Regions from separate parts of the Micromonospora sp. NPDC048894 genome, predicted to be linked through region 3. Evidence: predicted binding sites of a transcription regulator. Region 3 holds the regulator's gene; each other region holds the start of a gene.
The links. The regulator HrcA, encoded in region 3, represses chaperone genes, less so after heat shock. The targets are predictions, from matches to a motif close to GGTTNGCACNCTCNNNNNGAGNGTGCNAACC.
Positions count from the first base shown of each region.

Region 1 (2,265 bases), on a different contig from region 3:
GCCGAACTGACCGCGCTGGTACGCCGCCTGCGGCCGGCCACGATGACCGGGTACGTGCCGGTCGGCTCCGAGCCGGGCGGCCCCGACCTGCCCGAGGTGCTCCGGGCCGCGCTGCCGGCCGGGGCGGAGCTGCTGCTGCCCGTGCTCCGCGACGACCTCGACCTGGACTGGGCCCCATACGCCGGACCGGGCACCCTGGTCGCCGCCGGCCGGGGGATGCGCGAGCCGCACGGACCCCGGCGGGGCCGGACGGCGATCGTCGGAGCATCCCTGGTGGTGGTGCCCGCCCTGGCGGTGGACCGGCACGGCCTACGGCTGGGCCGGGGCGGCGGCTCCTACGACCGGGCGCTGGCCCGGGTACCGGCGGCCACCATGACCGTGGCGCTGCTGCACGACGGTGAACTGCTCCCGGCGCTGCCCGCCCAGCCGCACGACCGGCCGGTGCGGGCGGCTCTCACCCCGTCGGAAGGTCTGCGCCTGCTCACCCGGGACGGGATTGCGCTGACGGCGTCGGGCTCCGCTGATGCTGCGGTCGGCTGACGGCGTCGGGCCCCGCTTCGACTGACGGCGTCGGGCTCCGTGGTGGCACGGTGCACTGACGACGTCGGACTCCGCTGATTCTGCGGTCCGGTGACGGCGTCGGGCTCTGCGGCGGCGCGGTGCAGTGACGACGTCGGACTTCGCTGGTGGCGCCCTGCCGACGGCGGGCGGTGCGCCGACGGCGTCGAACTTCGCCGGTGGTGGGGTGCGGACCCGGCTCGCCGAGGTCCGGTTCGCGCCTGCTCCCCCGCTGGTCCGGACCTCCCGGCGGGTGGGTGACGATCACGTCCGCTGGACGAACCCGGGTCCGATGACGCACCATTGGCACTCGAATACGTCGAGTGCCAATCGGCTGAACCAGATCCGGAGGAGAACGTGCCCACGTACCAGTACGCCTGCACCGCGTGCGGCCACCAGCTCGAGGCGGTGCAGTCGTTCTCCGACGAGCCGCTGACCGAGTGCCCCGCGTGCGAGGGGCGGCTGCGCAAGGTCTTCAACTCGGTCGGGGTCGTGTTCAAGGGCTCCGGCTTCTACCGCACCGACTCCCGGGCGGCGGGCACCGAGGGCAAGGGCGGCACGACGAAGCCGGCGAAGTCGGAGGGCACCTCTTCCGGTGGCGACTCCTCGGGCTCCGGCTCGTCGTCGACCTCGGGCGGTTCCTCGACCCCCAACTCGTCCTCCTCGTCCACCACCTCCGGCCCGTCGGGCTCGACCAGTTCCACCAAGCCCGCCCCCACCACCACGACCTCCTGACCCCCTCCCCCACCGCCCCACCCCGCCCCCGCGATCAAGAGCTTTGCGTCACGTTGACGCAGTGATCAAGAGATTTGCGTCAAGTTGATCGCGGTATTTGACGCAAACCTCTTGATCACGCCACTTGTGGGTGGGTGGGTGGACGGGCGGGGGTGGGGGGACGGGGGTGGGGGGACGGGTGGGGGTGGGGTTTTCCACAGGCGGGGTGTTGTCCACAGGGCGTGGGTGAGGGGGCGTGGGGTTTGGGTGGGTGCGACATAGCCTGCTGGGCCGGGGGGTGCCGCCAGGGCATCCGGTGAGCGGCAGAGGGTGTTGCATGGTGACCGGTGCGGTCGATGGAGAAGGCTCGCTGCGAGCATTCCGCTGGCCGCGTCGCCCCGGTGGGGGGACCATGTTGCGGGCGGCCTTGGTGGCGGTCCTGCTGGGGCTGGCGGTGATCGTCATGGACACCCCGGCTGGCTGTTCCACCGGTGCCCCACCACCTGCCGTCGCCCTCGGCCCGGCGGGACCTCCCATGGGGAGGCCCCATGCCACAGATCCCGCCACCGGCAGGCCCAGCGCGGCCGGACCTCCCGCCGGCACATTCAACGCGGCGGGATGTCCGGACCCACCGACCGTGGCCGGGCCCGCCGTCGGCGGCCAGTCCGGCCAGCCGCACCATCGGACGGTACGACCGGGCGTCAGCGGGGCCGGCGTCCCCGACGGGGTGGGCGACCCCCGGTCCGGTACGCAGGAGACCGGAAGGCCCGCCGAGGAAGGCACCCCGACTGCCGTACCGCTGCCGAGCGGCTTCGTGGGAGTGCCCGTCCGCCTGGCCGAACCGGCCGCCCTCGCGGTCCTGCGCCCCGGTGCACGGGTCGACCTGCTCGTGCTGCCGGCCGGGCGCAGCGCTGGAGCACCTGTTCTGCTGGCGGCCGACGCCCTGGTCCTCGACGTGGTGGGCGCCGGGGCCGGGGACGGCTCGTCTGCGCT
Region 1 covers NZ_JBEZFY010000008.1:41,331-43,595, reverse strand. The annotation lists gene AB0C22_RS18860 (5-formyltetrahydrofolate cyclo-ligase) at 1-540, shown strand, start outside; gene AB0C22_RS18855 (FmdB family zinc ribbon protein) at 916-1,293, shown strand; gene AB0C22_RS18850 (hypothetical protein) at 1,910-2,265, shown strand, end outside.
Region 1: the regulator HrcA is predicted to act here: its motif matches at 860-890, upstream of AB0C22_RS18855 (FmdB family zinc ribbon protein).

Region 2 (2,265 bases), on a different contig from region 3:
TACCTCAGTGACCTGGTGATCTACGGGGTCTCGGTGTTCCTGGTCGCGCTGGCCTTCGGGGTGGTGCAGGGCATCGGCTGGGCGGGTGGCACCTGGGTGGTGGCCCGGCAGGCCGCCGGCCAGCCGGCCGACCTGCCCGGCGCGCTGCGCTACGGCGCGCGCCGCTGCCTCGGCCTGTGGGGCTGGATGCTGGTGCTGGGCCTGCTCATCGGCGTCGGCTTCTGCCTGTGCCTGCTGCCGGGCATCTACCTGGCGTTCGCCCTCGCCCTCGCCGGCCCGGTCTACCTGTTCGAGGGGCAGAACCCGATCGGGCGCTCGTTCCGCATGTTCCACGACCGGTTGGGCATGGTGCTCGGCCGGGTGGCGCTGGTCGCACTCGCGGTGCTGCTCGGCAGCGTGCTCGGTGGGGTGGTGGAGTCGGTCGGCACCGTGCCGTTCGGCACCGACCCGTTCACCGCGCCCGGCACCGCCGCGGGTGCGGTGGCGGTGATCCTGGTGAGCGCCGTGCTGGTCGTGCCGGTCTACCTGGTGCAGCTGGTCGGCCTGGTCGTGACGTACGCCGAGCAGCGCGCGCAGGAGGGGCCGGTGAACGTCGCGCGACTGGTGGCGGAACTCGGCTGACCGGCCCCATCGTGCTTGCACTCGGCAGGGGAGAGTGCTAAACAGGTCATTGGCACTCGCATACGGTGAGTGCCAATGGTCGGGGCGGTAGGGCCACGGTCACATCGGCGTCTCGATGGCGTCGGGTGGCACATGGCCGGTCGTCGCGGGCTGTCCGGCCCGACCGAGGAGGACGTCGTCGTCGCCAGGTGGCGACGTCCCCAAGGTGCGTACACCAGGCGGCCCGTCCGGGGACACAAACCCCCGGGTGGCCCGTGAGTGTCCAGGAGGACAACGCCGTATGGCCAAGATGATCGCGTTCGACGAAGAGGCTCGCCGCGGCCTCGAGCGGGGCATGAACCAGCTCGCCGACGCCGTAAAGGTGACCCTCGGCCCCAAGGGCCGCAACGTGGTGCTCGAGAAGAAGTGGGGTGCCCCCACCATCACCAACGATGGTGTGAGCATCGCCAAGGAGATCGAGCTCGAGGACCCGTACGAGAAGATCGGCGCCGAGCTGGTCAAGGAGGTCGCCAAGAAGACCGACGACGTCGCCGGTGACGGCACGACGACGGCGACCGTCCTGGCCCAGGCCCTGGTGCGCGAGGGTCTGCGCAACGTGGCCGCCGGTGCCAACCCGATGGCCCTGAAGCGGGGCATCGAGGCTGCCGTGGCCAGCGTCTCGGAGGAGCTGTCCAAGCTCGCCAAGGACGTCGAGACCAAGGAGCAGATCGCCTCCACCGCCTCCATCTCCGCCGGTGACAGCACCGTCGGCGAGATCATCGCCGAGGCGATGGACAAGGTCGGCAAGGAAGGCGTCATCACCGTCGAGGAGAGCAACACCTTCGGGCTGGAGCTGGAGCTCACCGAGGGCATGCGCTTCGACAAGGGCTACATCTCCGCGTACTTCATGACCGACCCGGAGCGTATGGAGGCCGTCTTCGACGACCCCTACCTGCTCATCGTCAACAGCAAGATCTCCTCGGTGAAGGACCTGCTCCCGATCCTGGAGAAGGTCATGCAGTCGGGCAAGCCGCTGCTGATCATCTCCGAGGACATCGAGGGTGAGGCCCTGGCGACCCTGGTCGTCAACAAGGTCCGGGGCACCTTCAAGTCGGTCGCCGTCAAGGCGCCGGGCTTCGGTGACCGCCGCAAGGCCATGCTCGCCGACATCGCCATCCTCACCGGTGGCCAGGTCATCAGCGAGGAGGTCGGCCTCAAGCTGGACGCCGTCGGCCTCGACATGCTGGGCCGGGCCCGCAAGGTCGTGGTGACCAAGGACGAGACCACCATCGTCGACGGTGCCGGCGACGCCGACCAGATCCAGGGCCGGGTCAACCAGATCCGGGCCGAGATCGACAAGAGCGACTCCGACTACGACCGCGAGAAGCTGCAGGAGCGGCTGGCCAAGCTGGCTGGCGGCGTCGCGGTGATCAAGGTCGGCGCGGCCACCGAGGTCGAGCTGAAGGAGCGCAAGCACCGCATCGAGGACGCCGTCCGCAACGCGAAGGCCGCCGTCGAGGAGGGCATCGTCCCGGGTGGTGGCGTCGCGCTGGTGCAGGCCGGCAAGACCGCCTTCGACAAGCTGGACCTGGCCGGCGACGAGGCGACCGGCGCGCAGATCGTCAAGATCGCGCTGGACGCCCCGCTGCGGCAGATCGCCGTCAA
Region 2 covers NZ_JBEZFY010000019.1:115,445-117,709, reverse strand. The annotation lists gene AB0C22_RS29160 (hypothetical protein) at 1-621, shown strand, start outside; gene groL (chaperonin GroEL) at 902-2,265, shown strand, end outside.
Region 2: the regulator HrcA is predicted to act here: its motif matches at 669-699, upstream of groL (chaperonin GroEL).

Region 3 (2,265 bases):
CCCCGCACGCCTCGCAGGTCGCCAGGTGGGTGCCGGCTGCGGTGCCCGCCCCGGAGCAGGTGGTGCAGAGCACTGCGGTGTCGACGGTGATTGGGGCCTCGACGCCGAAGGCGGTCTCGTGCAGGTCCAGTTCCAGCCGCAGGATCGCGTCGGCTCCGGGGCGGGTACGCGGGCGCGGACCGCGCGCCCCACCGGCCGCACCACCGAAGAAGGCGTCCATGATGTCCTGGAAGCCGACGAACGGGCCGGCCCCACCGGGGCCGCCCGGGCCTCCGGCGCCCCCGCCGCCCGGGGCGAGCGGGTCGCCGCCCAGGTCGACGATCTGCCGCTTCCGGTCGTCCGAGAGGACCTCGTACGCGGCGTTGATGTCCTTGAACTTCTCCTGTGCCTCCGGGTCCGGATTGACGTCCGGGTGGAACTGCCGCGCCAGCTTGCGGTAGGCGCGCTTGATCTCGTCATCGGAGGCTTCCCGGCCGACGCCGAGAATGCCGTAGTAGTCCCTGGCCACTGCGTTCCGTGTCCTCATGTTCGTCTCGCGTTGCGCCGGTCGGCGGCCGGAGCCGGCCGTCGGCCCTGACTGGTCAGTTCTGGGCCAGCAGCTCGCCCACGTAGCGTGCCACGGCCCGCACCGTGGCGATGGTGCCGGGGTAGTCCATCCGGGTCGGGCCGAGCACGCCCAGCCCACCGACGATGGTGCTGCCGGGGCCGTACCCGGTGCTGACCACCGAGGCGGCCCGCAGGTTGTCGACCTCGTTCTCGTCGCCGATCAGCACCCGGGTGGTGCTCGGTTCGGCCTCGCCGATCAGCTTGAGCAGGACGACCTCCTCTTCGAGCGCCTCCAGGATGGGTCGCAGCGAACCCTGGAAGTCGAGCAGGCCGCCCCGGGTGAGGTTGGCGGTGCCGGCGAGCGCCAACCGCTCCTCGGTGCGCTCGACGAGGGTCTCCAGCAGCACGGTGGACAGGGTGGTCATGGCCCCGCGCAGGTGCGGCGCGGACTCCTCGACCAGCGCCTGGACCAGCGGTGGGGTGTCGGACAGCCGACTGCCGACCAGTTTCTCGTTGACCAGCCGGCGCAGGTCGGTGACGTCGTCGGCGGGGACCGGCGTGGGCAGTTCGACCAGCCGCTGCTCGACCCGCCCGGTGTCGGCGATCATGACCAGCATCAGCCGGGTGGTGGAGATCGGCACCAGCTCCAGGTGCCGCACCGACGAGCGGGCCAGCGACGGGTACTGCACGACGGCGACCTGCCGGGTGAGCTGCGCCAGCAGCCGTACGGTGCGGTGCACCACGTCGTCGAGGTCGACCGCGCCGACCAGGAACCGCTCGATGGCCCGACGTTCGGCGGGGCTGAGCGGTTTGACCCGGGAGAGCCGGTCGACGAAGAGGCGGTAGCCCCGGTCGGTGGGCACCCGGCCGGCGCTGGTGTGCGGCTGGCGGATGTAGCCTTCCTCCTCCAGCACCGCCATGTCGTTACGGACGGTCGCCGGGGAGACCCCGAGCTGGTGCCGCTCGACGAGCGTCTTGCTGCCGACGGGCTCCTGCGTGGCGACGTAGTCCTCGACGATCGCCCGCAGCACGGCGAGTTTGCGGTCGTCGAGACCCATCTCCCACCTCCTGTCGCACGGCGACCGGACTTCTGACGCGTCCGGCGAGCGCTCTGGCACTCGACTGTAGCGAGTGCCAGTCTACGACGGCAGTACCGCCGCTGCGTTGATCAACGACGGACCGTCGGTGCGACCGCCCCGGTGGGTTGCCGGCGTGGCCGCTGACCGAATGTCGAGGCCAACCTCACCAGTGTCGCTCTGGTGCACCCTTGCCAGCAGCCCCTACCGTGACGGGCATGACTGAACCACCTCGCCCGCCCGGCGCGGGGGACGGCTACCCGCCGGACCCGAACGCTGGCCAGGGCTCGCCATATGAGCCGCCCACCGCACCACTGTCCGGGGCACCGGGTGCAGGCGGGTATCCCCCGCCCGGCGGGTATCCGCCGCCCACCGGCGACCAGCCGCCGTCGGGTGGCTACGACCCGTCGGGGGGCTACGGCCCGCCGGGTGGCTACCCCCCGGCCGGTGGCGGATATCCGACCGCCGGCGCGTACGGCGCCCCGACCGGTGGATACGCCAACAGCGAGGACAAGACCTGGGCGCTGGTCGCGCACTTCGGCGGGGCCGCCGGCGCGCTGATCAGCCTCGGCCCGCTCGGCTTCGTCGCCCCGCTGATCGCCTACCTGGTACGCGGTCAGCAGTCGCCGGCCGTCCGGGCGCA
Region 3 covers NZ_JBEZFY010000006.1:430,062-432,326, forward strand. The annotation lists gene dnaJ (molecular chaperone DnaJ) at 1-508, opposite strand, end outside; gene hrcA (heat-inducible transcriptional repressor HrcA) at 582-1,604, opposite strand; gene AB0C22_RS16525 (DUF4870 domain-containing protein) at 1,841-2,265, shown strand, end outside.